Regions from separate parts of the Pseudomonas sp. GW821-FHT09H03 genome, predicted to be linked through region 3. Evidence: predicted binding sites of a transcription regulator. Region 3 holds the regulator's gene; each other region holds the start of a gene.
The links. Region 3 encodes sigma-54, which starts transcription at its own class of promoters, with help from an activator protein. Its sites were predicted from a motif close to ANTGGCATNNANNTTGCTNT; they were not measured.
Positions count from the first base shown of each region.

Region 1: a site for sigma-54 is predicted at 3,881-3,900, ahead of AC07OG_RS22975 (flagellar basal body rod protein FlgF). Genes of this name have one in related genera too.
Region 2: a site for sigma-54 is predicted at 3,554-3,573, ahead of glnA (type I glutamate--ammonia ligase). Genes of this name have one in related genera too.

Region 1 covers NZ_JBWKOF010000019.1:38,917-48,992, forward strand. Annotated here, with positions in the region: gene AC07OG_RS22955 (chaperone NapD) at 1-148, shown strand, start outside; gene napA (nitrate reductase catalytic subunit NapA) at 139-2,643, shown strand; gene AC07OG_RS22965 (nitrate reductase cytochrome c-type subunit) at 2,655-3,146, shown strand; gene AC07OG_RS22970 (cytochrome c3 family protein) at 3,156-3,752, shown strand; gene AC07OG_RS22975 (flagellar basal body rod protein FlgF) at 3,955-4,695, shown strand; gene flgG (flagellar basal-body rod protein FlgG) at 4,741-5,526, shown strand; gene flgH (flagellar basal body L-ring protein FlgH) at 5,579-6,274, shown strand; gene AC07OG_RS22990 (flagellar basal body P-ring protein FlgI) at 6,293-7,402, shown strand; gene flgJ (flagellar assembly peptidoglycan hydrolase FlgJ) at 7,414-8,700, shown strand; gene flgK (flagellar hook-associated protein FlgK) at 8,718-10,076, shown strand, end outside.
Region 2 covers NZ_JBWKOF010000002.1:248,142-258,217, forward strand. Annotated here, with positions in the region: gene typA (translational GTPase TypA) at 1-1,745, opposite strand, end outside; gene thiI (tRNA uracil 4-sulfurtransferase ThiI) at 1,885-3,339, opposite strand; gene glnA (type I glutamate--ammonia ligase) at 3,668-5,074, shown strand; gene AC07OG_RS03785 (DUF4124 domain-containing protein) at 5,376-5,891, shown strand; gene glnL (nitrogen regulation protein NR(II)) at 6,158-7,243, shown strand; gene ntrC (nitrogen regulation protein NR(I)) at 7,240-8,676, shown strand; gene AC07OG_RS03800 (hypothetical protein) at 9,246-9,686, opposite strand; gene trmL (tRNA (uridine(34)/cytosine(34)/5-carboxymethylaminomethyluridine(34)-2'-O)-methyltransferase TrmL) at 9,685-10,076, shown strand, end outside.
Region 3 covers NZ_JBWKOF010000008.1:46,604-56,679, forward strand. Annotated here, with positions in the region: gene pmbA (metalloprotease PmbA) at 1-856, shown strand, start outside; gene AC07OG_RS13045 (HPr family phosphocarrier protein) at 1,001-1,273, opposite strand; gene rapZ (RNase adapter RapZ) at 1,289-2,146, opposite strand; gene ptsN (PTS IIA-like nitrogen regulatory protein PtsN) at 2,149-2,613, opposite strand; gene hpf (ribosome hibernation-promoting factor, HPF/YfiA family) at 2,626-2,934, opposite strand; gene AC07OG_RS13065 (RNA polymerase factor sigma-54) at 3,009-4,502, opposite strand; gene lptB (LPS export ABC transporter ATP-binding protein) at 4,687-5,412, opposite strand; gene lptA (lipopolysaccharide transport periplasmic protein LptA) at 5,412-5,960, opposite strand; gene lptC (LPS export ABC transporter periplasmic protein LptC) at 5,947-6,519, opposite strand; gene AC07OG_RS13085 (KdsC family phosphatase) at 6,527-7,051, opposite strand; gene AC07OG_RS13090 (KpsF/GutQ family sugar-phosphate isomerase) at 7,051-8,025, opposite strand; gene AC07OG_RS13095 (ATP-binding cassette domain-containing protein) at 8,303-9,112, shown strand; gene mlaE (lipid asymmetry maintenance ABC transporter permease subunit MlaE) at 9,112-9,909, shown strand; gene mlaD (outer membrane lipid asymmetry maintenance protein MlaD) at 9,909-10,076, shown strand, end outside.

The sequences.
Region 1 (10,076 bases), on a different contig from region 3:
CGGCAAATTGGTGGTAGTGCTGGAAACCGAACACGAAAGCCAGATTCTTCAGCGAATCGACCAGATCAATCGCTTGCCAGGCGTGCTCAATGCGGCCCTGGTTTATCACGAGATTCTCGATATAACGGGAGAAAGCACATGCCTATGACGCGGCGAGAGTTTGTCAAAGTCCAGGCGGCCGGGATCGCGGCTGCGGCTGCGGGCCTCCCGGTGTTTACCTCTGCCAGCAACCTGATCACCGAACAAGACATGGCGACCCTGGACTGGAACAAAGCGCCCTGTCGATTTTGCGGCACCGGTTGCAGCGTCATGGTGGCGACCAAGGACAATAAGGTTGTTGCAACCCACGGTGACGTAAAAGCCGAGGTCAATCGCGGGTTGAACTGCGTCAAAGGCTACTTTTTATCCAAGATCATGTACGGCGTGGATCGGCTGACCCAGCCGCTGTTGCGCATGACCAATGGGCAATATGACAAACAAGGCGAGTTTCACCCGGTGTCCTGGGAACAGGCGTTCGATGTAATGGAGTTGAAGTACAAGGAGGCGCTGAAGAACAAGGGCGGGGAATCTGTCGCCATGTTCGGTTCCGGACAGTGGACGGTCTGGGAAGGCTACGCGGCTAACAAGTTGATGAAGGCGGGCTTTCGCTCCAACAACATCGACCCCAATGCACGCCATTGCATGGCCTCGGCGGTCATGGGGTTCATGCGCACTTTCGGTATGGATGAGCCGATGGGCTGTTATGACGACATCGAAGTCACTGATGCATTCGTCTTGTGGGGCTCAAACATGGCGGAGATGCATCCGATTCTTTGGAGTCGGGTGACCGATCGGCGGTTGAGCCAGCCGAATGTGAAAGTGGCCGTGCTTTCCACCTTCGAACACCGCAGTTTTGAACTGGCCGACATTCCGATGGTGTTCAAGCCGCAGACGGACCTGCTCATCCTCAATTACATCGCCAATCACATCATTGAAAGCGGTTCGGTCAACAAAGACTTCGTCAGCAAACACACCAAGTTCGCCAAAGGCACCGATGACATCGGCTACGGATTGCGTGCCGATAATCCGCTGGAGATGAAAGCCAAGAATGCCGACAAGGCGAACACCTGGACCGACATCGACTTCGAGCAGTTCGCTGCTTTCGTAAAGCCCTACACCCTTGAGCGCACCGCGAAGGAAACCGGCGTACCAGCCGAGCGCCTCAAGGCATTGGCCGAACTGTACGCCGACCCCAAGCGCAAGGTGGTTTCGTTCTGGACCATGGGTTTCAACCAGCACACCCGGGGTGTTTGGGCCAACAACCTGATCTACAACATCCACCTGCTGACCGGGAAAATCAGCGAGCCTGGCAACAGTCCGTTCTCCCTGACGGGCCAGCCTTCGGCCTGCGGGACGGCACGTGAAGTGGGCACGTTCTCCCATCGCTTGCCGGCCGACCTGGTGGTCACCAACCCGGCGCACCGCGCCACCGCGGAAAAAATCTGGAAACTCCCGGCGGGCACCATCAAGGAAAAGGTCGGGTTCCACGCCGTGCAGCAAAGTCGCATGCTCAAGGACGGCGTGCTCAATGTGTACTGGACCATGGCCAGCAATAACATGCAGGCCGGGCCCAACATCATGCAGGAAGTATTGCCGGGTTGGCGCAACCCGGAGAACTTCGTGGTGGTGTCGGATGTGTATCCCACCGTCTCGGCACAGGCGGCCGATCTGATTTTGCCAACGGCAATGTGGGTGGAGAAAGAGGGCGCGTACGGCAACGCAGAGCGGCGTACGCAGTTCTGGCATCAACTGGTCTCGGCGCCGGGTGACGCCAAGTCGGACCTCTGGCAATTGGTCGAGTTTTCCAAACGCTTTAAAACCGACGAAGTCTGGCCGCAGGAGCTGTTGGCCAGTTCACCGCAATACCAGGGCAAGACCCTGTATGAGGTGCTGTTCAAGAATGGCCAGGTCGATCAGTTCCCGGTGGAACAAATGGCGCAGGGCTACCAGAACGACGAGGCCCGGGATTTCGGTTTCTACCTGCAAAAAGGCCTGTTCGAAGAATATGCCCAGTTCGGCCGTGGACATGGTCATGACCTGGCGCCTTTTGATCGTTATCACTCCGAGCGCGGCTTGCGCTGGCCCGTCGTCGAAGGCAAGGAAACGCTCTGGCGCTTCCGCGAAGGCTACGACCCGTATGTCGAGAAGGGCAGTGGCGTGCAGTTCTACGGCTACCCCGACAAGAGAGCGATCATCTTCGCACTGCCTTACGAGCCTCCTGCAGAAGCCCCGGACGCGGACTTCCCGTTCTGGCTGAGCACCGGTCGGGTGCTTGAACATTGGCACACCGGGACCATGACCCAGCGTGTCGAGGAGCTCCATAAAGCGATCCCCGATGCGCTGGTCTACATGCACCCGGCCGATGCCAGGGCCTTGAATGCCCGGCGTGGCAGCGAAGTGAAGCTGATCAGTCGGCGCGGCGAGATGCGTGCGCGGATTGAAACCCGGGGGCGCAACAAGCCGCCCCAAGGCCTGGTGTTCGTGCCGTTTTTCGATGCCAACAAGCTGATCAACAAAGTCACGCTTGATGCAACGGACCCGATCTCAAAACAGACCGATTACAAGAAATGCGCGATCAGGATTGAGTTGATCGCGACGGCATAAGGAGAGCTTTCATGAATTATCGTTCGCTGTCCTTGCTTGTCGTGCTGCTGACGTGGCTGCCCACGACATTTGCAGCAGAGCCCGCTTACCCCCTGGATGCACCGGCACCGGATGGTCGCAGAGCCGGCGGGACCCTGACCCAGGAGCTGCCGGCACCGCCTATCGCAGAAGACGAGAACAAGGACCTCAAGCGTGAGCGCAATTACCCCGAGCAACCGCCCACCATACCCCACAGTATTCGCGGGTATGCCATCGACATGAACAGCAATAAGTGCCTGACCTGCCACAGTCGCGCCAACAGTGCGCGTACCCAGGCGCCGATGATCAGCATCACTCACTACATGGACCGTGACGGCCAGGCTCTGGCGGCGGTGTCGCCGCGCCGCTACTTCTGCAACCAGTGTCACGTGCCGCAAAAGGATGTGAAGCCACTGGTGAACAACAGCTTCAAGAACATCGACCAGGTCTTGCAAGATGAAATACACCAGCAGCCGAAACCTTGAGGAGAGGCCATGAAATCTTTGCTTGCCTTGTTCAAGGATTATTGGGGTGTGCTGCGTCGGCCCAGCGTGCATTACAGCCTGGGTTTTCTGACCCTCGGCGGGTTCATCGCCGGGGTGATTTTCTGGGGTGGATTCAACACCGCGCTGGAAGCGACCAACACCGAGCAGTTCTGCACGTCCTGCCATGAAATGCGCGACAACGTTTTCGTCGAGTTGCAGGAAACCATCCACTACACCAACCGTTCGGGCGTGCGCGCCACGTGCCCGGACTGTCACGTCCCTCACGAGTGGACGCACAAGATCGCCCGCAAGATGCAGGCTTCCAAGGAGGTCTGGGGCAAGCTGTTCGGCACTATCAGCACCCGGGACAAGTTCCTGGACATGCGCCGGGAGCTGGCCGAACACGAGTGGGCACGGCTCAAGGCCAACGATTCGCGGGAGTGTCGCAACTGCCATAACTTCGAGTTCATGGACTTCACACGCCAGGGCAAGCGCGCCGCCAACATGCACTCCACCTCGCTGGCCAGCGGCCAGGCAACCTGTATCGACTGCCATAAAGGCATTGCTCACAAGTTGCCCGACATGAGCGGCGTGAAAGGCTGGTAGCCGGCTTTTCACGGCGTTGCCGCCAAGCGGCATCAGCGCGCCGGTTTTTCGTCTTCGATACATCGTTCAATTACCTTCCGATCAGCCCCAGCCCCCTGTTTAAAGGGGGTTGGCGCCGCTGCGCGCAAGTTGGTCTGCAAATTGCTACAACCTGCGCAACACAGCGGTGGGCGGCAACCGTCCGGCATGCAGAGGAAAGATTGTGGACAAGTACCTTTATGTGGCAATGACCGGCGCCAGCCAGAATGCACTGGCGCAAAAGGCTCATGCCAACAACCTCGCGAACATCTCCACCAACGGCTTCCAGAAGGACCTGGAACAGGCGCGTTCGATGCCGGTGTTCGGTGACAGCTTTCCGGCGCGTGCGTTTGCCATGTCTGAACGCCCGGCCACCGACTTCTCCCCTGGCAGCCTGGTGGAAACCGGCCGCGACCTCGATGTTGCCGTGCAAGGCAATGGCTGGCTGGCGGTGCAGAACCCCGATGGCGGCGAAAGCTACGTGCGTACCGGCAGCCTGGTGGTCGACGCCCTGGGCGTGCTGCGCGCTGGCAATGGCATGCCGGTGATCGGCAATGGCGGGCCGATTGCCGTGCCGCCCGAGCAACAAATCGAAGTGGGCGAGGACGGCACCATCAGCATTCGCGCGATGGGCGAAGGCCCTCGCGTCATGGCGGAGGTCGACCGCATCAAGCTGGTCAACCCGGACATCAAGAACATGACCAAAGGCCTGGACGGTTCGATTCACACCCGGGACGGCCAGCCGGCGCAAGCCGATGCCAACGTCAAGCTGGTGTCCGGGTTCCTTGAGTCGAGCAACGTCAATGCCGTGGACGAGATGACCTCGGTACTGGCCCTGGCCAAGCAATTCGAACTGCACATCAAGATGATGAACACCGCCAAAGACGATGACCAGGCCATGGCTCGGGTCTTGCAGATCAGCTAATTATCAGAACGTCGCGCCGTAAAACAGGCGCACGAGGAGAATCGAATGCTTCCGGCTCTATGGGTTGCCAAAACAGGTCTGTCCGCCCAGGACACCAACCTCACCACCATTTCCAACAACCTGGCCAACGTATCGACCACGGGCTTCAAACGTGATCGCGCCGAGTTCCAGGACCTGCTCTATCAGATCAAGCGTCAGCCAGGCGCCCAGTCGACCCAGGACAGCGAACTGCCGTCGGGTCTGCAATTGGGTACCGGTGTGCGCATCGTCGGCACCCAGAAAAACTTCACCGCCGGCAGCTTGCAAACCACCGAGCAGCCGCTGGACATGGCCATCGACGGTCGCGGTTTCTTCCAGATCCTGCAACCGGACGGCACCACGTCCTACACCCGTGACGGTACGTTCCACCTGGACTCCAACGGCCAGATCGTCAACGCCAGCGGCTTCGCCCTGGAACCGGCCATTGTCATTCCGAACGACGCGCAAACCTTCACCGTCGGTCGTGACGGCACCGTGTCCATCACCGTTGCCGGCAACCCGGCTTCCCAGGTGATCGGCAACCTGCAAACCGCCGACTTCATCAACCCGGCCGGTCTGCAGGCAGTGGGCAACAACCTGTTCCTGGAAACCGCTGCCAGTGGCGCGCCGCAAGTCGGCACTCCGGGCCTGGCTGGCTTCGGCACCACGCTGCAGAACACCCTGGAAACTTCCAACGTCAGCACCGTTGAGGAGATGGTCAACATGATCACCACTCAGCGCGCCTACGAGATGAACTCCAAGGTGATCTCCACCGCCGACCAGATGCTCTCGTTCGTAACGCAGAATCTGTAATCAAGTCTATGAGGCGGTCATGAGGCCGCCTGCAACACCGTGAGGTAGGGTCATGAATCGCTTTGTATCTGTTCTGGCACTGAGTGGGGCTGTTGTGCTCGCCGGCTGCGTTCCTTCGACGCCCAAGCCCAACGACCCTTATTACGCGCCGGTGTTGCCGCGTACGCCGTTGCCGGCTGCAGCGAACAATGGCTCGATTTATCAGGCCGGGTTTGAACAGAACCTTTACAGCGACCGCAAGGCGTTCCGGGTGGGCGACATCATCACCATCACCTTGAACGAGAGGACCCAGGCCAGCAAAAATGCCAACTCGCAAATCGGCAAGAACAGCCAGGCGAGCATAGGCTTGACTTCGTTGTTCGGCGCCACGCCCAGCACCAACAACCCGTTTGGCAGTGGTGACCTGAGTCTGGATGCCAGCTACGAAGGCGATCGCGCGACCAAGGGTGACAGCAAGGCCGCACAGGGCAATACCCTGACCGGTTCGATCACGGTGACTGTTGCCGATGTATTGCCCAACGGCATCATCGCGGTTCGTGGCGAGAAGTGGATGACCCTCAACACCGGCGACGAGCTGGTGCGGATCGCCGGACTGGTTCGCGCCGATGACATCGCCACCGACAATACCGTGTCGTCGACCCGTGTCGCCGATGCGCGCATCACCTACTCGGGTACAGGTTCCTTTGCCGATGCGAGTCAGCCAGGCTGGTTCGACCGTTTCTTCCTCAGCCCGCTGTTTCCTTTCTAGGTGGCTTTCCAGTTGAGCATGTTGAACTTCAGAAGTCTCATCGTTGCCGCCCTGATGTTGCCGGTCGCCTTCAGTGCTCAAGCCGAGCGCCTGAAGGACATCGCCAGCATTTCCGGCGTGCGTTCCAACCAATTGATCGGTTATGGCCTGGTGGTCGGGCTTAACGGCACCGGAGACCAGACGACGCAAACCCCGTTCACCCTGCAGACATTCAACAACATGCTTTCGCAGTTCGGCATCAAGGTGCCGCCGGGTTCGGGCAACGTACAGTTGAAGAACGTCGCGGCGGTGTCGATCAGCGCCGACTTGCCGCCGTTCGCCAAGCCTGGGCAGCAGGTCGACATCACGGTTTCCTCCATCGGCAACTCCAAGAGCCTTCGCGGCGGTACCTTGCTGTTGACGCCGCTCAAGGGTATCGACGGCAACGTCTATGCGGTGGCCCAGGGTAACCTGGTGGTCGGCGGTTTCGACGCCGAAGGCCGCGACGGATCGAAGATCACCGTCAACGTTCCGTCGGCCGGTCGCATCCCTGGCGGTGCCTCGGTCGAACGGGCGGTACCGAGCGGGTTCAACCAGGGCAATAGCCTGACCCTGAACCTCAACCGCTCCGATTTCACCACGGCCAAGCGCATTGTCGACAAGATCAACAACATGCTCGGCCCAGGCGTGGCCCAGGCCATCGACGGTGGCTCGATTCGCGTCAGCGCGCCGCTCGATCCTAGCCAGCGGGTCGACTATCTGTCGATTCTCGAGAACCTTGAAGTCGATCCGGGCCAGGCGGTGGCGAAAGTCATCATCAACTCCCGCACCGGTACCATCGTGATCGGCCAGAACGTCAAGGTATCCCCGGCCGCCGTGACCCACGGCAGCCTGACCGTGACCATCACCGAAGACCCGATCGTCAGCCAGCCCGGCCCTCTGTCCAACGGTCAGACGGCCGTCGTGCCCCGCTCGCGGGTTAACGCCCAGCAGGAAGCCAAGCCGATGTTCAAGTTCGGCCCGGGTACCACCCTCGACGAAATCGTCCGTGCGGTGAACCAGGTCGGCGCGGCACCGGGTGACTTGATGGCGATCCTCGAAGCTCTGAAGCAGGCCGGTGCGTTGCAAGCCGACCTGATCGTGATCTGAGGACGGCCATCGTGGATATGCGCAAGAGCGGTCTGGTCAGCAGTAGCGATTCGGGTTCCTATTCGGACCTCAATCGTCTGAATCAGCTCAAGGTCGGTGACAAGAACAGCGACGGCAACCTGCGCAAGGTCGCGCAGGAATTCGAGTCGCTGTTCCTGGGGGAAATGCTCAAGTCCATGCGTTCGGCCACCGACGCGCTGGGCCAGGACAATCCGCTCAATACGCCGGCGGCCAAGCAGTATCAGGAAATGTACGACCAGCAGTTGGCCGTTTCCATGTCCCGCGAAGGCGGTGGCATTGGCCTGGCGGACGTCCTGATGCGGCAGATGTCGAAGGACAAACCGCTGGCGCCGGGTGAAGCGGCCGCTGCATCGCTGGCCAAACAGGAGGCGGCCAAAGCTGCCGTGCAGACGCCGGTGGCTGCCGGTACGGTGGCGCTCAACGGGCCGCTGTCGCGGATCAATGGTCAGCGTCCATTGTGGGCTTCGCGCTCGGTGCATGCGCCGCAAGAGGCGGGCGAGGGTGCCCATCGCAATGACATGGCGCTGATCAATCAGCGACGCCTGGCTCTGCCGCCCAAGCTGGCGGATCGTCTGCTGGCAGGCTTGGTGCCCTCAGCGACGCCCGCGGCGACAGTCAGCAAGACGCCATTGCCGGAACGTATCGGCACGACCGGCTCGGGGCCGTTGTACAACGGCGACTGGCTGGCGACTGCGCAGCAGCAGGCGTCGGGCGCTCGCTTGCAGATTTATGGTCGCGCGATGGTGCAGATTCCCCTGGCGCCGGCGAAGAAAGCCTTCAATTCCGCCGACGATTTCGTCAACACCATGCTGCCAATGGCCAAGGAAGCTGCCGATCGCATCGGCGTCGACCCACGTTACCTGGTGGCCCAGGCCGCACTGGAAACCGGTTGGGGCAAATCGGTCATGCGCGCCCAGGATGGCAGTAGCAGCCATAACCTGTTCGGCATCAAGGCCGGCAGCAGCTGGAACGGCGGTTCGGCGCGGGCGATCACCAGCGAGTTCCGCAACGGCGCGATGGTCAAGGAGACGGCCGAGTTCCGTTCCTACGACTCCTACAAAGACAGTTTCCATGACCTTGTCACCTTGCTGCAGAGCAACAATCGCTATCAAGAAGTCGTCAAGTCGGCCGATAACCCAGAACAGTTTGTACGCGAGTTGCAGAAGGCCGGTTACGCAACCGACCCGGACTACGCAAGCAAGATTTCGCAGATAGCCAAGCAGATGACCAGTTACCAGAACTACGCTGCGGCGGGCGCTTCCACCACGCCTTTATAGGCATAAGGGTCTGAACCATGAGTTTGCTAAACATCGGGATGTCGGGGCTGAGTGCCAGCCATAACGCCTTGGCGACCACCGGCAATAACATTGCCAACGCCGACACCGCCGGCTACTCGCGCCAGCAGACGGTACAGAGCAGCAAAAACTCCATTCAGTACGGCAATGTGTACATCGGCACCGGCACGACCCTGGCCGATGTGCGCCGGGTGTACAACAGCTACCTCGATGCACAATTGCAGACGACGACTTCGCTCAACAGTGATGCGGCCGCCTACCAGGGGCAGATCACGCCGCTCGACACGCTTTTGTCAGACAGTGCCACCGGCCTCAGCGGTGCGCTGACCAAGTTCTTCGCCTCGGTACAGAACGTCAATGCCAAACCCGGTGACGACGCTTCCCGGCAGTTGTTGCTCAGCGATGCGCAGGCCCTGAGCAATCGCTTCAACTCGGTGGCCGGGCAGTTGAACTCGCAGAACTCGACCATCAACGGCAACCTGACGGACATGGTTGGCCAGGTCAACAACCTGGCCAGTACCATGGCGCAGTTGAACAGGAAAATCGGCGAAGTGACCAGCGCCGGCGGTACGCCGAACGAGCTGCTCGACGCGCGCAACGAGACCATGCGCCAGCTGTCCTCTTTCACCGGGGCGCAGTATATCGAGCGTGACGGCAACATAGACATTTACCTGGGCAGCGGGCAGCCCTTGGTGATTGGCGACACCGTCAACAAGCTGGAGGCGGTGCCGGGCAAGGATGACCCGGGTCGTCTGGCGCTGCAGCTCAATCGTGGTGCGAGCACTATCGAAATCACCTCGATCATGACCGGGGGCGAAATCGGCGGCCTGTTGCGCTATCGCAGCGAAGTCCTCGACCCCGCCTTGAATGAATTGGGCCGTGTCGCCCTGGTCGTCGCCGATCAGATGAACAGCCTTCAGGCTCAGGGTATCGACAAGAACGGCAGTTTCGGTTCGAACCTGTTCAACGGTCTTAATAGCGCCGCGCAGATGTCTCAGCGCAGTATTGCCTCGACTGGCAACAGTGCCGGTTCAGGCAATTTCAATGTGGCGGTCAAGGACACTGGCAAGCTGACGATCAACGATTACAAGGTCACCTTCACCAGCGCCACCAACTACACGGTCCAGCGCCTGCCAGACAATACGTCGATGGGTAGCTTCAGCACCGCGACCACGCCTGCGCCAGTCATCGACGGCTTCGCGATGTCGTTCAGCGGTGGTGCTGCCACCGGCGATACGTTCAGGATCACCCCGACCCGCAACGCGGCCGCAACCATCCAGACCGAGATGACCGACCCCAAGCGCCTGGCCATCGCCGCACCCCTGAGCGCGGCCATTGCACCGGGCGGCAGCGGCACC
Region 2 (10,076 bases), on a different contig from region 3:
GGAGTTACTTCACACAGCTCGTCGTCCTGGATGAATTCCAGAGCCTGTTCCAGGGTGAAGCGAACAGGTGGAACCAGAGCGATGGTCTCGTCTTTACCCGAAGCACGCATGTTGTCGAGCTTCTTGCCCTTGGTAGGGTTAACGCCCAGGTCGTTGTCACGGCTGTTCAGACCAACGATCTGACCGTTGTAGATTTCCTGACCGTGTTCTACGAACAGCTTGCCACGCGCCTGCAGGGTTTCCAGGGAGTAGGTCAGTGCCTTGCCGGTTTCAACCGAAACCAGAACGCCGTTCTGACGGCCGGACATGTCGCCGGACTTCATGGTGTCGTAACGATCGAAGATCGAGGTCAGGATGCCAGCACCGTTGGTCAGGGTCAGGAACTGGTTACGGAAACCGATCAGACCACGAGCAGGGATGTTGTATTCCAGACGTACACGGCCTTTGCCATCCGGCACCATGTTGGTCAGGTCGCCTTTACGCAGGCCCATCTCTTCCATCACCTTGCCCTGGGATTCTTCCGGCAGGTCGATGGTGACGTTTTCGAACGGTTCGTGCTTCACGCCGTCTACCAGACGGATGATCACTTCCGGACGGCCTACAGCCATTTCGAAGCCTTCGCGACGCATGGTTTCGATCAGTACCGAGAGGTGCAGTTCGCCACGGCCGGAAACCTTGAACTTGTCAGCCGAGTCGCCTTCTTCAACGCGCAGTGCAACGTTGTACAGCAGCTCTTTGTCCAGACGTTCCTTGATGTTACGGGAAGTCACGAACTTGCCTTCTTTACCGCAGAATGGCGAGTCGTTTACCTGGAAGGTCATGGAAACGGTTGGCTCGTCGACGGTCAACGGCTTCATCGCTTCAACGGTGTCCGGGTGGCACAGGGTGTCGGAGATGAACAGCGAGTCCATACCGCTGATGCACACGATGTCGCCTGCAGCAGCTTCTTCAACGTCTACACGGTGCAGACCGTGGTGACCCATCAGCTTCAGGATACGACCGTTACGCTTCTTGCCGTCGGCGCCGATAGCGACAACCGGGGTGTTCGGCTTGACGCGACCACGAGCGATACGGCCAACACCGATAACACCCAGGAAGCTGTTGTAGTCCAGTGCGGAGATCTGCATCTGGAACGGACCATCACGGTCAACAGCCGGCGCCGGTACGTTGTCGACGATCGACTGGTACAGCGGGGTCATGTCTTCAGCCATTTCGGTGTGGTCCAGACCGGCAATACCGTTCAGGGCCGAGGCGTAGACGACTTTGAAGTCCAGCTGTTCTTCGGTGGCACCCAGGTTGTCGAACAGGTCGAAGATCTGGTCCAGAACCCAGTCCGGACGCGCGCCTGGACGGTCAACCTTGTTGATGCACACGATCGGACGCAGGCCGGCTTCGAAAGCCTTCTTGGTCACGAAACGGGTTTGCGGCATAGGGCCGTCTTGAGCGTCAACCAGCAGCAGAACGGAGTCAACCATCGACATAACGCGTTCAACTTCGCCGCCGAAGTCGGCGTGGCCCGGGGTGTCCACGATGTTGATGTGGTAGCCGTTCCAGTTGATGGCGGTGTTTTTCGCCAGAATGGTAATACCGCGCTCTTTTTCCTGGTCGTTGGAGTCCATCACGCGCTCGTCGTTAAGCTCGTTGCGCTCCAGAGTGCCGGATTGACGCAGGAGTTTGTCTACCAGGGTGGTTTTACCATGGTCAACGTGAGCAATGATGGCGATGTTGCGTAGATTTTCGATCACTTGTGTATCTCGATCAGAGGATTCGGTGTGCTGACAAGTCTTGGCAGCGATTTACAGTAGAGTCAGGCCTTGCCGTTACAGCTTGACGGCGGCGTCGGGGGGCCGGTGACGCAAGCCACAGGCAAACAGCCCCGGGCACTTAGCTCGGTCGATAAACGCGCACATTGGCATGCCCCTCACTGAGCAAATGGTGGGCATGCAGGCGACTCATCACGCCTTTGTCGCAATAAAGCAGGTACTGGCGAGTAGGGTCCAGTTCCTTGAAACGAGCGTTCAGTGCATAAAACGGCATCGTTTGTACCTCGATGCCAGCAAGGTCCAGCGGGTCGTCTTCAGCGGCATCCGGGTGACGGATATCGATGACGATCTGACCGGCCAGCGCTTCGCTGACTTCTTCAATTTGAACATCCTGGCCCAATTCGTCGATCACCCGATCGATCGGTACCAGTTTGGCGTTTTCGAGCGCACGCTCGAGTACCGCCATATCGAATTCTTTCTCTTCATGCTCGACGCGATGGCGCTTGGCTGCGGTCTTCGGATTGACCGAGATGACGCCGCAGTATTCCGGCATGTGCCGGGCGAAATCAGCAGTGCCGATCTCGTTGGCCAGGTCGATGATGTCCTGCTTGTGGCTGGCGATGAGCGGACGCAAGACCAGTTTCTCGGTCACGCAGTCGATCACGTTCAGGTTCGGCAATGTCTGGCTCGAAACCTGGGAGATCGCCTCACCGGTCACCAACGCCTCAATGTGCAGTCGATCGGCAATTTGGGAGGAAGCGCGCAACATCATACGCTTCAATACTACGCCCATATGACTGTTATCGACTTTGCCGAGAATTTCGCCCAGCACTTCCTCGAACGGCACACTGACAAATAGCACGCGTTGGGAGCTGCCGTACTTCTTCCAGATGAAATGCGCGACTTCCATGACGCCCAGTTCGTGGGCACGTCCGCCCAGATTGAAGAAGCAGAAATGCGCCATCAGGCCGCGACGCATGATCTGGTAGGCCGCCACAGTGGAGTCGAAGCCGCCGGACATCAGAACGAGCGTCTGTTCCAGGGCTCCCAGCGGATAACCGCCGATGCCGGTGTGCTGGCTGTGGATCACGAACAACCGTTGGTCGCGAACTTCGATGCGGACTTCGATTTCGGGCTTTTTCAGGTCGATTCCGGCGGCACCGCACTGGCGGCGCAACTGGCTGCCGACGTATTTCTCGATGTCTATGGAGCTAAATGGGTGCTTGCCGGCGCGTTTGCAACGCACCGAGAAAATCTTCCCGGCCAGTGCATCGCCGTAGTGCTGCTTGCACTTCTCGACGATGTCGTCGAAGTCACCCAGCGGGTACTCGTCGATCTGCAGGAAATGCGCGATGCCCGGCATGCAGCTCAGGCGTTCGCCCATCTCTTTCAGGGCCTTGGGATCGCTGACGCGGGTTTCCAGCTCGAGGTTGTCCCACACACCGTTCACCACCACAGCCGGGTCCAGATCGCGGAGCACAGCACGGATGTTCTTGGCCAACTGACGGATGAAACGCATCCGTACCGGGCGGCTCTTGATGGTGATCTCGGGGAAGACTTTTACGATTAATTTCATGGAAACAGCGCGCGCAGGGCCTGCCGAAAAAGGGGGGCGCGGATTATAGCGGAAATTGCTCAAGGTTTAACCAGTTAATATGCAGAAGGTTTTACATGCACCAAAACAGGTCATTTGTCGTCTTCGACGCAACATTACAGGGCGGGATTTTCTTCCTTAAGGGCCAATATGCCCTGATAAGCGAGATTTTGGGGCAAAAAACCCATGCTGGGGCACTGGCATGCAATTTGCTCCCTTGTGAGGCAGGTTGCCTTGGCAGAATATTCGCGCCGGCATCACAAACATTAAAGGGCATCCACTACCAGCCCTAATCCACCCGGAGGACACTATGTCGAAGTCGGTTCAACTCATCAAAGATCATGACGTCAAGTGGATTGATCTGCGCTTCACAGACACCAAAGGCACTCAGCACCACGTGACCATGCCGGCTCGCGATGCGCTGGAAGACGACTTCTTCGAAGTCGGCAAAATGTTCGACGGTTCCTCCATCGCTGGCTGGAAAGGTATCGAAGCTTCCGACATGATCCTGCTGCCGGACGACTCCACCGCTGTGCTGGATCCGTTCACTGAAGAGCCGACCCTGATCCTGGTCTGCGACATCATCGAACCTTCGAGCATGCAAGGCTACGATCGCGACCCACGTGCGATCGCCAAGCGTGCCGAAGAGCACCTGAAATCCACCGGTATCGGTGACACCGTATTCGCCGGCCCAGAGCCAGAGTTCTTCATCTTCGACCAGGTGAAGTTCAAGTCCGACATTTCCGGTTCCATGTTCAAGATCTACTCCGAACAAGGTTCCTGGATGTCCGACCAGGACATCGAAGGCGGCAACAAGGGCCACCGCCCAGGCGTCAAAGGCGGCTACTTCCCGGTTCCACCGTTCGACCACGACCACGAAATCCGTACCTCCATGTGCAACGCACTGGAAGAAATGGGCCTGACCGTCGAAGTTCACCACCACGAAGTGGCAACTGCCGGCCAGAACGAAATCGGCGTCAAGTTCAACACCCTGGTGAAGAAAGCCGACGAAACCCAAACCCTGAAGTACGTTGTACACAACGTTGCTGACGCTTACGGCCGCACCGCGACCTTCATGCCTAAGCCTCTGTACGGTGACAACGGTTCGGGCATGCACGTACACATGTCGATCTGGAAAGACGGCAAGAACACCTTCGCAGGCGAAGGCTATGCCGGCCTGTCCGATACCGCCCTGTACTTCATCGGCGGCATCATCAAGCACGGTAAGGCCCTGAACGGCTTCACCAACCCGGCGACCAACTCCTACAAGCGTCTGGTTCCAGGCTTCGAAGCACCGGTAATGCTGGCCTACTCGGCTCGCAACCGTTCCGCTTCGATCCGTATTCCTTACGTGTCGAGCCCGAAAGCCCGCCGTATCGAAGCACGCTTCCCGGATCCGGCTGCCAACCCGTACCTGTGCTTCGCCGCACTGTTGATGGCTGGCCTGGACGGCATCCAGAACAAGATCCACCCTGGCGATGCAGCTGACAAAAACCTGTACGACCTGCCGCCTGAAGAGGCCAAAGAGATCCCACAAGTTTGCGGCAGCCTGAAAGAAGCCCTGGAAGAGCTGGACAAAGGTCGTGCGTTCCTGACCAAAGGCGGCGTTTTCAGCGACGACTTCATCGACGCTTACATCGCTCTGAAAAGCGAAGAAGAAATCAAGGTACGTACCTTCGTACACCCACTGGAATACGAGCTGTACTACAGCTGCTGATCCGGTAGCGCCGCGACACGCGGCGTGACAAAAAGAGGCCTCCTTCGGGAGGCCTTTTTATTGCCCGCAATTTCGATAGTCGCCCGATTTCCCCGTGGTGAGGGGGCTCGCCCCCGTTGGACTACGCAGTAGTTCCAGAAATTCTTGGGGCCGGTGCGCAACCCAGCGGGGCGATGCGGCGTTCCGACAAGCCCCCTTGCCACAGGACTTTCGTGAAACATGCCCAAAATGTTTTGCGACTGGAGGCAACCGCCGCACCTGACCTATGCTGCAACCAACGCTTTCGTTTCCGGTCGAGCTCATGGCCCGTGTTTTTCCATTCATCCTGCTGCTGATATCCCTGCCCGCCACCGCGCAGATCTATAAGTACACGGACGCCAATGGCACCACCACCTACAGCAATCAACCGCCCACAGGCGCAAACGCCCGGGCTGTCGAGTTACAGCCTCTCAACAGCATCGAAAGCCAGCCACCTGGCAAACCCGCTCCACCCATCGCCCCTTCCAGCGAACAGCCCCGCAGCACCCTCTACGAGGTACTGGAACTCACAGGCCTGCCCACTGGCGAAGCACTGCGCGCCAACAACGGCAACGTCACTGTCGAAGTCCTGATCAAGCCGCGCTTGCAGGATCATCATCTAGTGCGTCTCTTGCTGGATGATCAGCCTTACGGTCAACCGAGCAACGTCCCGACCCTGCAATTGCTCAACGTCGCTCGTGGTGAGCACCGCCTCGCGGTACAGGTGATTGAAGGCCAAAGCATCGTGCAGCAAAGCCATACGTTGACCTTCACCGTGCAGCGGGCAAGCAAACCGTAAACCCGCAACGAAAATACCTTTGTGCGACTCTTCTTACTTCATTCAGCTTTGCGCACTATATTGGTGCGATATCTTGCGGCGCACGCACGTTCCAACCCATTTTGGTTCGAAAATACCCGTAACGGCGAACCGAGCGCTATGCAATCGAGCGCTAAACGCCCGTTTTAGCGCTAAAGCGCTTCTTTTCGGAGCCTTGGTTTGGTTTTTGCATTTTGCGCTTACCAACGCTTGATTCTTGCGCCCGCTCCGCTCCAAAAGAGGTCCTGATGACCATAAGCGACGCACTACACCGTTTGCTACTCGACAACCTCACCACCGCCACCATCCTGCTCGATGCCGAATTGCGCCTCGAGTACATGAACCCGGCGGCGGAGATGCTGCTGGCCATCAGTGGTCAGCGCAGCCATGGGCAATTCATCAGCGAGTTATTCACCGAGTCCCCCGAAGCGCTGAATTCTTTGCGCCAGGCGGTAGAACACGCGCATCCATTCACCAAACGTGAAGCCATGCTCACCGCCCTCACCGGCCAGACCCTGACCGTCGATTACGCTGTAACGCCCATCCTCAACAATGGCGAAACCCTGCTGCTGCTCGAAGTGCATCCTCGCGACCGCTTGTTGCGAATCACCAAGGAGGAGGCGCAACTGTCGAAGCAGGAAACCAGCAAAATGCTGGTGCGCGGCCTTGCCCATGAAATCAAGAACCCATTGGGCGGTATTCGCGGCGCGGCGCAGTTGCTGGCCCGCGAGCTGCCGGAAGAAAGCCTGCGCGACTACACCAACGTCATTATTGAAGAAGCCGATCGCCTGCGTAATCTGGTCGATCGCATGCTCGGCTCGAACAAGCTGCCTTCGCTGGCAATGTGCAACATCCACGAAGTGCTGGAGCGTGTCTGCCAGTTGGTGGAGGCCGAAAGCCAGGGTTGCATCACCTTGGTGCGCGACTATGACCCAAGCATCCCTGACGTATTGATCGACCGCGAACAGATGATTCAAGCGGTACTGAACATCGTGCGCAACGCGATGCAAGCCATCAGCAGCCAGAACGAGCTGCGCCTGGGTCGCATCAGCCTGCGCTCGCGCACCATGCGCCAGTTCACCATCGGCCACGTGCGCCATCGCCTGGTGACCAAGATCGAAATCATCGACAACGGTCCGGGCATTCCTGCCGAGCTTCAGGAAACCATTTTCTTCCCAATGGTCAGCGGCCGTCCGGATGGTACCGGTCTGGGCCTGGCCATTACCCAGAACATCATCAGCCAGCACCAGGGCCTGATCGAATGTGACAGCCACCCCGGCCACACCACCTTCTCGATCTTTCTGCCACTGGAACAAGGAGCCACATCGACATGAGCCGTAGTGAAACCGTGTGGATCGTCGATGACGACCGTTCTATCCGTTGGGTCCTGGAAAAAGCCTTGCAGCAGGAAGGCATGACTACGCAAAGCTTCGACAGCGCCGATGGCGTGATGAGCCGCCTGGCGCGCCAGCAGCCGGACGTGATCATTTCCGACATCCGCATGCCCGGTGCCAGCGGCTTGGACCTGCTGGCGCGGATTCGCGAACAACACCCACGGTTACCGGTCATCATCATGACCGCTCACTCCGATCTGGACAGCGCTGTCGCGTCCTATCAGGGCGGCGCATTCGAGTACCTGCCCAAGCCATTCGATGTCGACGAAGCCGTATCCCTGGTCAAGCGCGCCAACCAGCACGCCCAGGAACAGCAAGGCCTGGAAGTCGTTCCGACGCTGACTCGCACCCCGGAAATCATCGGCGAAGCGCCGGCGATGCAGGAAGTGTTTCGCGCCATCGGGCGTTTGAGCCATTCCAATATCACCGTGCTGATCAATGGTGAATCGGGTACCGGTAAAGAACTGGTGGCCCACGCCCTGCACCGCCACAGCCCCCGTGCGGCTTCGCCGTTCATTGCGCTGAACATGGCGGCAATCCCCAAGGACCTGATGGAGTCGGAGCTGTTCGGCCACGAGAAAGGCGCCTTCACCGGCGCAGCCAACCTGCGTCGCGGACGTTTCGAACAGGCAGATGGCGGCACCTTGTTCCTCGACGAAATCGGCGACATGCCGGCCGATACCCAGACCCGCCTGCTGCGTGTCCTGGCAGACGGCGAGTTCTACCGCGTGGGCGGTCATGTGCCGGTGAAGGTCGACGTGCGAATCATTGCCGCGACGCACCAGAACCTGGAAACCCTGGTGCACGCCGGGAAATTCCGTGAGGATTTGTTCCATCGACTGAACGTGATTCGAATCCACATTCCTCGCCTGTCGGACCGTCGCGAAGACATCCCGACCCTGGCCAAGCACTTCCTCAGTCGTGCCGCCCAGGAACTGGCCGTCGAGCCGAAGCTGCTCAAGAGCGAAACCGAGGAATACCTGAAAAACCTGCCGTGGCCGGGTAACGTGCGTCAGCTGGAGAACACCTGCCGCTGGATAACGGTGATGGCTTCGGGTCGCGAAGTGCACATCGGCGACTTGCCGCCGGAGCTGCTGAGCCTGCCTCAGGATTCGGCGCCAGTGACCAACTGGGAACAGGCCCTGCGCCAGTGGGCCGACCAGGCGCTGGCTCGCGGTCAGTCGAGCCTGCTAGACAGCGCTGTGCCAGCCTTCGAGCGGATCATGATCGAGACCGCCCTCAAACACACCGCCGGTCGCCGCCGCGATGCCGCTGTCTTGCTGGGCTGGGGCCGCAATACCCTGACTCGCAAGATCAAGGAATTGGGGATGAAGGTAGATGGCGGGGATGATGATGAGGGGGATGAGGGCTAAATTGGGCTAGCCCTGCAACATCGCTGGCAGCGAACCTCTTTTTAGTTCACACCGAACAATGTGGGAGCGGGCTTGCTCGCGAAAGCGGGGCGTCATTCAACATCGATGTTGAATGTGATGGCCTCTTCGCGAGCAAGCCCGCTCCCACATTTAGAACTGCGTGCACCGACTCAAAGCACCGTGAACCGCAATCGCGCACAAAAACAACTTCAACGCTCCCCCTGCGTTCGCTATCGAAGCCCTACCGAAAAAACACGAAAGCCCCGTAATACGGGGCTTTCGGCATTTCAGCACAACTTTGCGTTTCAACTTGTTAAAAACTGGCACGCCCCCTGCAATATCCCTTTCAAGTGATTCAGTTCACCTACCCGGTTTCGGGGACCTTGGTACAGGCAGGCCGGGGATTCCCCTCTTTACACCAGGCTCACACCGCAACCGCGACGAGCCAACCGTTTTGGGGCCCTTGATACAGGCAGGTCAGGGGTTCCTTCTTTACACCGGGGTTGGTGCCATGCGCCAACCCGCCCGTTTCGGGAACCTTGGTACAGGCAGGCCGGGGATTCCCTCTTTTATTGCTCCCGGAGATGGATCTGCAGCCGCCAGCGGTCATCGACCTCGCTACCGGCCCATTCGCCCTGCAGAGGCCGAGCCGCCACCAGCGTCAACAACAACCCGCCATCACTCAACCGCACCCGCCAGTTCACGTCCTTGTCGCCAAGCCTGAGCTGGCCGCTCTTGGCCAGGCCCTTGGCATCGAACAGCAGAGCAACGCTGCCGTCGACAATCTCGCCGTGAGTCTTGGGCTGTTGGTTGAACCACACCACCAATCCATCGTTCGTGACTTCAATCTGCTGCAGTTCGCTGGGATCGGGGGTGGTCAGGCGCCCGATCATCATTCCCACCATTACGCCAACAATTGCCAGCGACGCCATCACCCGCAGGAATAGTTTCGAACGCAAGCCGGCTTGCGGCGTAGAATGCCGCTCATCTTTACCTTCGGAGCCGTGCATGTTTCACGTCATCCTTTTCCAACCAGAAATTCCGCCGAATACCGGCAACGTTATCAGGCTGTGCGCCAACAGTGGCTGCCACCTGCATTTGATCGAACCGCTGGGCTTCGAGATGGACGACAAGCGCCTGCGCCGTGCCGGCCTCGACTATCACGAATACGCCACCTTGCAACGCCATGCTGACCTCGCCAGCTGCCTGGAAAACCTCGGTCATCCACGGTTGTTCGCCTTCACCACCAAGGGCTCGCGAGCGTTTCACGATGCCAGTTTCGTGCCCGGCGACGCGTTCCTGTTCGGCCCGGAAAGCCGCGGCCTTCCCGCTGAGGTGCTCGATGCCCTGCCCGCCGACCAACGCCTGCGCCTGCCGATGCGCGAAGGCTGCCGCAGCCT
Region 3 (10,076 bases):
TCAGGGCTGCCGTGTCTATGGCAACAGCCACGGGTTTGTCGGTGGCTATGCGTCGACCCGGCACAGCCTGAGCTGCGTGATGATTGCCGAGGCCGACGGTCAGATGCAGCGCGACTACTGGTACGACGTCAATCGCCAGGGCAACTTGCTGGCTGACCCGGTGAGCATCGGCCAGCGTGCCGCGCAACGCGCAGCCAGTCGTCTGGGCGCGCGTCCGGTGCCGACCTGCGAAGTACCGGTGCTGTTTTCCGCTGAATTGGCCGGTGGTCTGTTTGGCAGTTTCCTGTCGGCGATTTCCGGTGGCAGCCTGTATCGCAAGTCATCCTTCCTCGAAGGCACCCTGGGCCAGAAGCTGTTTCCGGAGTGGCTGACCATCGATGAGCGTCCACACCTGATGCGTGCCATGGGCAGCGCCGCGTTCGACGGTGATGGCCTGGCGACCTATGCCAAGCCGTTCGTCGAAAAAGGCGAGTTGGTGTCCTACATCCTTGGCACCTACTCCGGCCGCAAGCTCGGCATGCCGAGCACCGCTAACGCTGGCGGCGTGCACAACCTGTTCGTCACCCATGGCGATGAAGACCAGGCGGCCTTGCTGCGCCGTATGGGGCGCGGCCTGCTGGTCACCGAGTTGATGGGGCAGGGACTGAACATGGTCACCGGCGATTATTCCCGTGGAGCGGCGGGTTACTGGGTCGAGAACGGCGAAATCCAGTTCGCGGTGCAGGAAGTGACCATCGCCGGCAACATGCGCGACATGTTCAAGCAGATTGTCGCGGTCGGTAATGATCTGGAGCTGCGCAGCAACATTCGCACGGGTTCGGTATTGATCGAGCGGATGATGGTGGCGGGTAGCTGATTCCCGGTCGCAACACAAAAGGCGCGTCACCCATCGGGTGGCGCTTTTTTTTAGATCAAAAAATCGCGGCCTTCGTCAGTTCCTGCAAGTAATCCAATGCAGGAGCTGCCGAAGACTGCGATCTTTTGATCTTGATCCTGACTGTTACTCGCCTTCGTCGAAGAAGTTGTTGATCAACGCCACCAGCGCGGCCAGCGCTTCATCTTCCTGCTCGCCTTCAGTACTCAAATGAATCGTTGTGCCTTTGCCAGCCGCGAGCATCATCATGGCCATGATGCTTTTGCCATCGACCATCGATGTGGGTGTACGACCGGCCCGGATCTGGCACGGGTACTGACCTGCCACCCCAACAAATTTCGCAGAAGCGCGGGCGTGCAGCCCCAGCTTGTTGATGATTTCGATTTCCAGAGCAGGCATCGCGGTGTGAATCCTTTAGCTGAGGTCGCGGTGGCGAACCTGGACGTTCTTCAGAGATTGTTGCAGGACCTGGCCAAGACGTTCGGTCAGGTACACGGAGCGGTGATGCCCGCCGGTGCAGCCAATGGCAATGGTGACGTACGCGCGGTTGCTGGCGGCAAAACGCGGCAGCCACTTTAGCAGATATGTGGAAATATCCTGGAACATCTCTTCGACATCCGGCTGCGCTGCAAGGTATTCGGCAACCGGCTGATCGAGACCGGACTGCTCGCGCAACTCCGGTTTCCAATAGGGGTTTGGCAGGCAGCGCACATCGAACACCAGGTCGGCATCCACCGGCATCCCGCGCTTGAATCCGAAAGACTCCACCAGAAACGCGGTGCCGGGTTCCGGCTGGTTCAGCAGGCGCAGCTTGATGGCATCACGCAGCTGATACAGGTTCAGGCTGGTGGTGTTGATTTTCAGGTCGGCGAGGTCAGCGATGGGCCCGAGCAGAAGGCTCTCGACGCTGATGGCTTCGGCCAGCGAACGGTTGGCATTGCTCAGTGGGTGGCGCCGGCGGGTTTCCGAGAAGCGCTTGAGCAGGGTCTCTTCGTCAGCGTCCAGGTACAGGACATCGCAATGGATATGGCGACTGCGAACTTCCTCGAGCAGGTCGGGAAAGCGCGACAGGTGGCTTGGCAGGTTGCGCGCGTCGATGGATACGGCCACCAGCGGCTGAGTCAGTTCAGTGTGGATCAGCGCTGTTTGCGCGAGTTCCGGCAGCAGCCCGGCAGGCAGGTTGTCGATACAGTAATAGCCGTTGTCCTCGAGTACATCGAGGGCGGTACTTTTACCTGAGCCGGAACGGCCACTGACGATGATCAAGCGCATGATTACTGACCGTTCTGCTCGTCCAGGACAACCTGATACAAGGCTTCGTTGCTTGGGGCGCTACGCAGCTTTTCCCGTACTTCCTTGCGGTCGAGCATGCTGGCGATCTGCCGCAGCAACTCAAGGTGCGCATCGGTAGCGGCTTGCGGGACCAGCAGTACGAACAGCAGGTCAACCGGTGCGCCGTCGATGGCGTCGAAATCGATGGGTGCGTCCAGGTGCATCAAGGCACTGATGGGCGAATTGCAGCCCTTGAGGCGGCAATGGGGAATGGCGATGCCGTTGCCAAACCCGGTGGAACCGAGTTTTTCACGGGCAATCAATGCCTCGAAGACATCTTGCATCTCCATGCCCGGCACTTCGCGGGCGATCAGATTGGCAATTTGTTCGAGGGCTTTCTTTTTACTGCCGCCCGGCACGTTCACCAGGGAACGGCCGGGGGTCAGGATACTTTCAAGTCGGATCATGGGTTGGGAGTGTTAACGACCGGTTGCGCCCTGAAGGAGGCTCTGGGTCTTTTCCTTATGCTTTTTGAGTTGGCGATCCAGCTTGTCGGTGAGTGAGTCGATAGCCGCATACATGTCGTCATGTTCTGCGTTTGCGACTACTTCACTACCGGGAATATGCAAGGTGGCTTCGATTTTCTGCTTCAGCTTTTCGACTGTCATCGTGACCTGCACGTTGGTGATCTTGTCGAAATGCCTTTCCAATCGTTCGAGTTTTTCGCCGATGTAGGTGCGAAGAGGTTCGGTCACTTCCAGTTGGTGTCCACTGATATTGACTTGCATACAGCTTCTCCTTCGTTGCCAGTGCATAAAGCGGTAGATCAGATGATCTACCACTGGAACGCTGTGGCGTGGCTCTACATCAACCGCTTACGTTCGCTCGAAGGCGCGATCCCGAGGGATTCGCGGTATTTGGCGACGGTGCGGCGAGCCACCTGAATGCCTTGTGCTTCCAGTAAACCAGCGATCTTGCTGTCACTCAATGGCTTTTTCTGATTTTCCGCGGCAACCAGTTTTTTGATGATCGCGCGGATCGCCGTAGACGAGCATTCACCGCCTTCGGAGGTGCTGACGTGGCTGGAGAAAAAGTATTTCAGTTCATAGATTCCCCGAGGGGTGTGCATGAACTTCTGGGTGGTGACCCGGGAAATCGTCGATTCGTGCATGCCCACCGCTTCGGCGATGTCATGCAGGACCAGCGGCTTCATGGCTTCATCGCCGTACTCGAGAAAACCGCGCTGGTGCTCGACGATCTGGGTCGCCACTTTCATCAGGGTCTCGTTGCGGCTTTGCAGGCTCTTGATGAACCAGCGGGCTTCCTGCAACTGGTTACGCATGAAGGTGTTGTCGGCGCTGGTGTCGGCGCGGCGCACGAAACCGGCGTACTGGGCGTTGACGCGCAGGCGTGGCACCGACTCCTGATTCAGTTCGACCAGCCAGCGCTCGTTGTCCTTGCGCACGATGACGTCCGGTACGACGTACTCGGCTTCGGTGGACTCGATCTGCGAGCCGGGCCGAGGGTTGAGGCTCTGAACCAGTTCGATCACCTGGCGCAGCTCATCTTCCTTGAGTTTCATGCGGCGCATCAGCTGGCTGTAGTCGCGGCTGCCCAGCAGGTCGATGTAGTCGCTGACCAGGCGCTTGGCCTCGGCCAGCCAAGGGGTCTTGGCCGGCAACTGGCGCAATTGCAGCAGCAGGCACTCGCTCAGATTGCGGGCGCCGATGCCAGCGGGCTCGAATTGCTGGATGCGGTGCAGGACGGCTTCGATTTCGTCCAGTTCAATGTCCAGCTCCGGATCGAAGGCTTCGAGGATTTCCTCGAGTGTCTCGTCCAGGTAGCCCTGATTGTTGATGCAGTCGATCAGGGTGACGGCTATCAGCCGATCGGTGTCGGACATCGGCGCCAGATTCAACTGCCACAGCAGGTGGCTTTGCAGGCTTTCGCCAGCCGATGTGCGGGTGGTGAAATCCCATTCGTCGTCATCGTTGCTTGGCAGGCTGCTGGCGCTGGTCTGATAAACGTCTTCCCACGCTGTATCGACGGGGAGCTCGTTGGGAATGCGCTCGTTCCAGTCGCCTTCCTCCAGGTTATCCACCGTGGGGGCGCTTTCCTGGTAGGAAGGCTCCTGAATGTCGGTATTGGGCTTCTGTTCGGCACTGTCGGCCAGGGGGTCGGAATTGTCGAAGTCGTCGCCTTCTTCCTGGCGTTCGAGCATCGGATTGGACTCCAGCGCCTCCTGGATTTCCTGTTGCAGGTCCAGGGTCGACAATTGGAGCAGGCGGATGGCCTGTTGCAGCTGCGGTGTCATCGTCAGCTGCTGGCCCATTCTCAAGACTAGCGATGGTTTCATGGCAGGGGCTTAACACCTTATTCGCCGGCGCACATGCGCCATCCACTACAGGGCGCCGAAGCGCCAAACATAAGCAAATTATATGCCCGAAACTGCAGTGTTTGCCTAGAGCGCTGTAACAATAAAAAAGTGTTGATTTTTTATCGAGATAAGCACTCTGGCGACCTGCCAGACACCTCAGCGCTTACAGGCGGAACTCATGGCCCAGGTAAACTTCCTTCACCAGGTCGTTGGCCAGGATGGTCTCGGCGTCGCCCTCGGCGATCAATTGGCCATCGTTGACGATGTAGGCGGTTTCGCAGATATCCAGGGTTTCACGGACGTTGTGGTCAGTGATCAGCACGCCAATGCCCTTGGCCTTGAGGTGGTAGATGATCTGTTTGATGTCGCCCACCGAAATCGGGTCGACGCCGGCGAAAGGTTCATCCAGGAGGATGAATTTCGGGTTGGTGGCCAGTGCCCGGGCGATCTCCACGCGGCGGCGCTCACCGCCGGACAGGCTCATGCCGAGGTTGTCGCGGATGTGGCTGATGTGGAATTCCTGCAGCAGGCTTTCCAGCTCCTTGCGGCGACCGGCCTTGTCGAGTTCCTTGCGGGTCTCGAGGATCGCCATGATGTTGTCGGCCACCGAGAGTTTGCGAAAGATCGATGCTTCCTGCGGCAGATAGCCGATGCCGGCCTTTGCACGGCCGTGCATTGGCTGGTGGCTGACGTCCAGGTCGTCGATCAGCACGCGACCCTGATCAGCCTGCACCAGGCCTACGATCATGTAGAAACAGGTGGTCTTGCCGGCGCCGTTGGGGCCGAGCAGGCCGACGATCTGACCGCTGTCGATGGACAGGCTGACGTCACGTACGACCTGGCGGCTCTTGTAGCTCTTGGCCAGATGCTGAGCTTTCAGAGTTGCCATTACTGGGCCTTTTTCTCGTCGGTTTTCTTCTTCGGCTGGATAACCATGTCGATGCGCGGGCGCGACTCGGTCACCTTGCTGCCGGTAGCGCGACCGGCGCTGGCGAGCTTCTTCTCGGTGTCGTAGACGATTTTCTCGCCCTGGGTGATGTTGTTGTCCTTGTCGACAACTTTGGCCTTGTCGATCAGCACGACGCGATTTTGCGCGGCGTGGTACTGGATCGTCACGCCCCAGCCCTGCACAGGCTTGGTATCACCAGCCGTTTGCAACTGCTCGAAGTAGGCCAGATTGCCCACCGAGGTCACCACGTCGATGTCACCGTTGGGGGTGCGGGTCATGGTTACCTTGTTGCCGGTAACCTTCATCGAGCCCTGGGTGATGATTACGTCGCCGGTGTAGGTGGCAACACCGTTCTTGTCGTCCAGTTGGGCGTCGTCGGCCTGAATGCGAATAGGCTGTTGTTGATCGTCCGGCAGAGCCCAGGCGCTCACGCTTCCCAGTGCTGCGCCCAGACTGAGCAAAATCGGAAGGGTTTTAACGAGCCTCATACTGTCCTCTTACGTTCGATAGCAGGTGTATCCTGCTTTCTTTCAAATACGCTTTCATTCCCTTGCCAGTCGATACACCGCCAGCGCCGTCGATTCTAACGTCTTGCTCGGTCTGCGCATATTCTTGCTGCGGGAACACCGTCATGCGGGTGCTGGTGATCAGGGTTCTTCGGTTTTTCTCGTCGAAGCGGGTGATGCGCACGTCATCGATCAATTCGACTTCCGTGCCGTCCGGGTTTACTTCAGCGCGCAAACTCTGGACATGCCATGGAAACTCCGTACCGCGAAACATATTCAGGTCGGGGTTGGTCAGCAGTGTCACTTCGGTCGCCTTGAGGTGTTCGACCTTGTCCGACGTCATTTCGTATTGCAATCCGCCGTCCGGCAGGAACTGCACACTGTGCGCATTGATGGCGTAATAGTCGATGGCACTTTCATCGACAGGCACAACCGGCTTGTCGAGGAAACGTTCAGGGCTGATGTTCCAATAGCCGACCGCGGCGAATATCGCAGCGATGCAACCGAACAGTAGTGTGTTGCGAAACTTTTTGCTCAGCATAGTGGGCTCACAGGTACGCAGCGTTGGCCGCATCGAGGCGGCCCTGGGCGCGCAGGATCAATTCGCAGAATTCGCGTGCGGCACCTTCGCCGCCACGGGCAACGGTAATGCCGTGGGCGTGTTCGCGCACGAAGCTGGCGGCGTTGGCCACCGCCATGCCCAGGCCTACGCGGCGAATCACCGGCAGGTCCGGCAGGTCGTCGCCAAGATAGGCGACCTGTTCATAGCTTAGATTGAGTTGGGCGAGAAGTTCGTCCAGTACCACCAGTTTATCCTCTCGTCCCTGATAAAGGTGCGGGATGCCGAGGTTCTTGGCCCGTCGCTCGACCACCGGGGTCTTGCGGCCACTGATGATAGCTGTCTGTACGCCGGCTGCCATCAACATCTTGATGCCCTGGCCGTCGAGGGTGTTGAAGGTCTTGAACTCGCTGCCGTCTTCGAGGAAGTACAGGCGCCCGTCGGTGAGGACGCCGTCGACGTCGAAAACCGCCAGTTTGATCTGCTTGCCACGTTGCATCAGGTCAATGGTCATTACATTACTCCTGCGCGCAGCAAGTCGTGCATGTTCAAGGCACCGACCGGGCGGTCGTCGCCGTCGACCACGACCAGCGCGTTGATCTTGTGGTCTTCCATGATTTTCAGTGCTTCGGCCGCGAGCATCTCGGCCCGGGCAGTCTTGCCATGGGCGGTCATGACCTGGTCGATGGTGGCACTGTGGATGTCGATGCTGCGGTCCAGGGTGCGGCGCAAATCACCGTCGGTGAAGATCCCCGCCAGTTTGCCGTCGGCTTCCAGGATCACGGTCATGCCCAGGCCCTTGCGGGTCATTTCCATCAGCGCGTCCTTGAGCAGGGTGCCGCGTTGCACCTGTGGTAGTTCCTGGCCGGCGTGCATGACGTTTTCCACTTTCAGCAACAGCCGTCGACCCAGTGCACCACCGGGGTGGGAGAAGGCGAAGTCTTCGGCGGTAAAGCCGCGGGCTTCCAGCAGCGCAACAGCCAGGGCATCGCCCATGACCAGTGCTGCGGTGGTCGACGAGGTGGGCGCCAGGTTCAATGGGCAGGCTTCATGCTCGACGTGAACATTGAGGTTGACCTCGGCAGCCTTGGCCAGCGCCGACTCGGGGTTGCCGGTCACGCTGATCAGCTTGATGCCAAGGCGCTTGATCAGTGGCAGCAGGGTGACGATTTCATTGGTGGAGCCGGAGTTCGAGAGCGCCAGAATGATGTCGTCACGGGTGATCATGCCCATGTCACCATGGCTGGCTTCGGCCGGGTGCACGAAAAAAGCCGTTGTGCCGGTGCTGGCCAGGGTGGCGGCGATCTTGTTGCCGACGTGCCCGGATTTGCCCATGCCGACCACCACCACGCGGCCTTTGCTGGCCAGAATCATCTCGCAAGCGCGTACGAAATCCGCGTCGATATGGGGCAGCAGGCCTTGTACGGCCTCTACCTCGAGGCGGATGGTGCGTTGTGCCGATTGAATCAGGTCGCTGGATTGGCTCATGTCTGAAATCGTATAGCCCGATGAAAAGGCGGCGATTATAGCGGTTATGATCGAATCCCTCACGCTAGTTCGTCGCGCATTGTCACTCCTTGTTACCACGAAGCCTCTATAAAGAAGCTTTCAGTCATTCATGTTGTTGCACATGGCCCGGCTTTAGCCTTGGGCGCGTGGCCTTTGCAGTGATATAGTTCGCCGCCTGTTCGGCCTGCCCGGGAGGTATGTGCTTTCGCTGGAAAGCCAGGCGCCCGAGCAAGAGGCTGCATCGCAAGGAGTTTAGATGAGTGCCGATAACGCCTACGCGGTCGAGCTGAAGGGACTGACCTTCAAGCGCGGTGCGCGGAGCATTTTCAATAACGTTGATATTCGCATACCGCGCGGCAAGGTCACGGGCATCATGGGGCCGTCCGGGTGCGGCAAGACCACGCTCCTGCGTTTGATGGGCGCCCAGTTGCGGCCTACCAGCGGCGAAGTCTGGGTCAATGGGCAGAATTTGCCGGAGCTTTCGCGCAGCGACCTGTTCGATGCGCGCAAGCATATGGGCGTGCTGTTTCAGAGCGGCGCATTGTTTACCGACCTCGATGTGTTCGAGAACGTCGCCTTTCCGCTGCGGGTCCACACCCGGCTGCCGGAAGAAATGATCCGCGACATCGTTCTGCTCAAATTGCAGGCCGTGGGCCTGCGTGGCGCTATCGACCTGATGCCCGACGAACTGTCCGGTGGCATGAAGCGTCGTGTCGCGCTGGCCCGGGCGATTGCCCTGGATCCGCAGATCCTCATGTATGACGAGCCCTTTGTCGGCCAGGACCCTATCGCGATGGGCGTTCTGGTGCGCCTGATCCGCTTGCTCAACGATGCGCTGGGTATCACCAGCATCGTGGTTTCCCACGATCTGGCCGAGACCGCGAGCATTGCCGACTACATCTATGTGGTGGGCGACGGCCAGGTGCTGGGGCAGGGCACGCCAGACGAGTTGATGAACTCGGATGACCCACGGATTCGCCAGTTCATGACCGGTGAGCCTGATGGGCCGGTGCCGTATCACTTTCCAGCGACGGATTACCGCGCAGATCTTCTGGGGAAGCGCTGATGCGCAAAACTTCATTAATAGAACGTGTACGCCGGTTCGGCCACGCAGCCATTGATGCGCTGGCGGTGTTCGGGCGTGCGACGCTGTTCCTGTTTCATGCCCTGCTCGGTCGCGGTGGCATTGGCGGCGGTTTCGGGTTGCTGATCAAGCAGCTGCATTCGGTGGGCGTCATGTCCCTGGTGATCATCGTGGTCTCCGGGGTGTTCATCGGCATGGTGCTGGCCCTGCAAGGCTTCAACATCCTGTCCAGCTATGGTTCCGAGCAGGCTGTCGGGCAGATGGTTGCGCTGACGCTGTTGCGTGAACTGGGGCCGGTGGTGACGGCCTTGCTGTTCGCCGGGCGTGCCGGTTCGGCGTTGACAGCCGAAATCGGCAACATGAAATCCACCGAGCAGTTGTCCAGTCTGGAAATGATCGGGGTCGACCCGCTCAAGTACATCATTGCCCCGCGCCTGTGGGCCGGCTTCATTTCCCTGCCGGTGCTGGCGATGATTTTCAGCGTGGTGGGCATCTGGGGTGGTTCGTGGGTGGCGGTGGACTGGCTGGGCGTCTATGAGGGCTCCTACTGGTCGAACATGCAGAACAGCGTGACATTCACCGATGACGTCCTGAACGGGATCGTCAAAAGTGTTGTCTTTGCCTTTGTCGTGACCTGGATCGCCGTATTCCAAGGCTATGATTGTGAACCCACTTCCGAGGGGATCAGTCGTGCCACTACCAAGACCGTTGTGTACGCCTCGTTGGCTGTACTCGGCCTGGACTTTATTCTGACCGCCTTGATGTTTGGAGATTTCTGATGCAAAACCGCACCCTGGAAATCGGTGTCGGCCTTTTCCTGCTGGCTGGCATCCTGGCTTTGTTGTTGCTGGCGTTGCGGGTCAGCGGCCTGTCGCCGAGCCCGAGCACTGACACTTATAAACTTTACGCATATTTTGACAATATCGCCGGTTTGACGGTCAGAGCG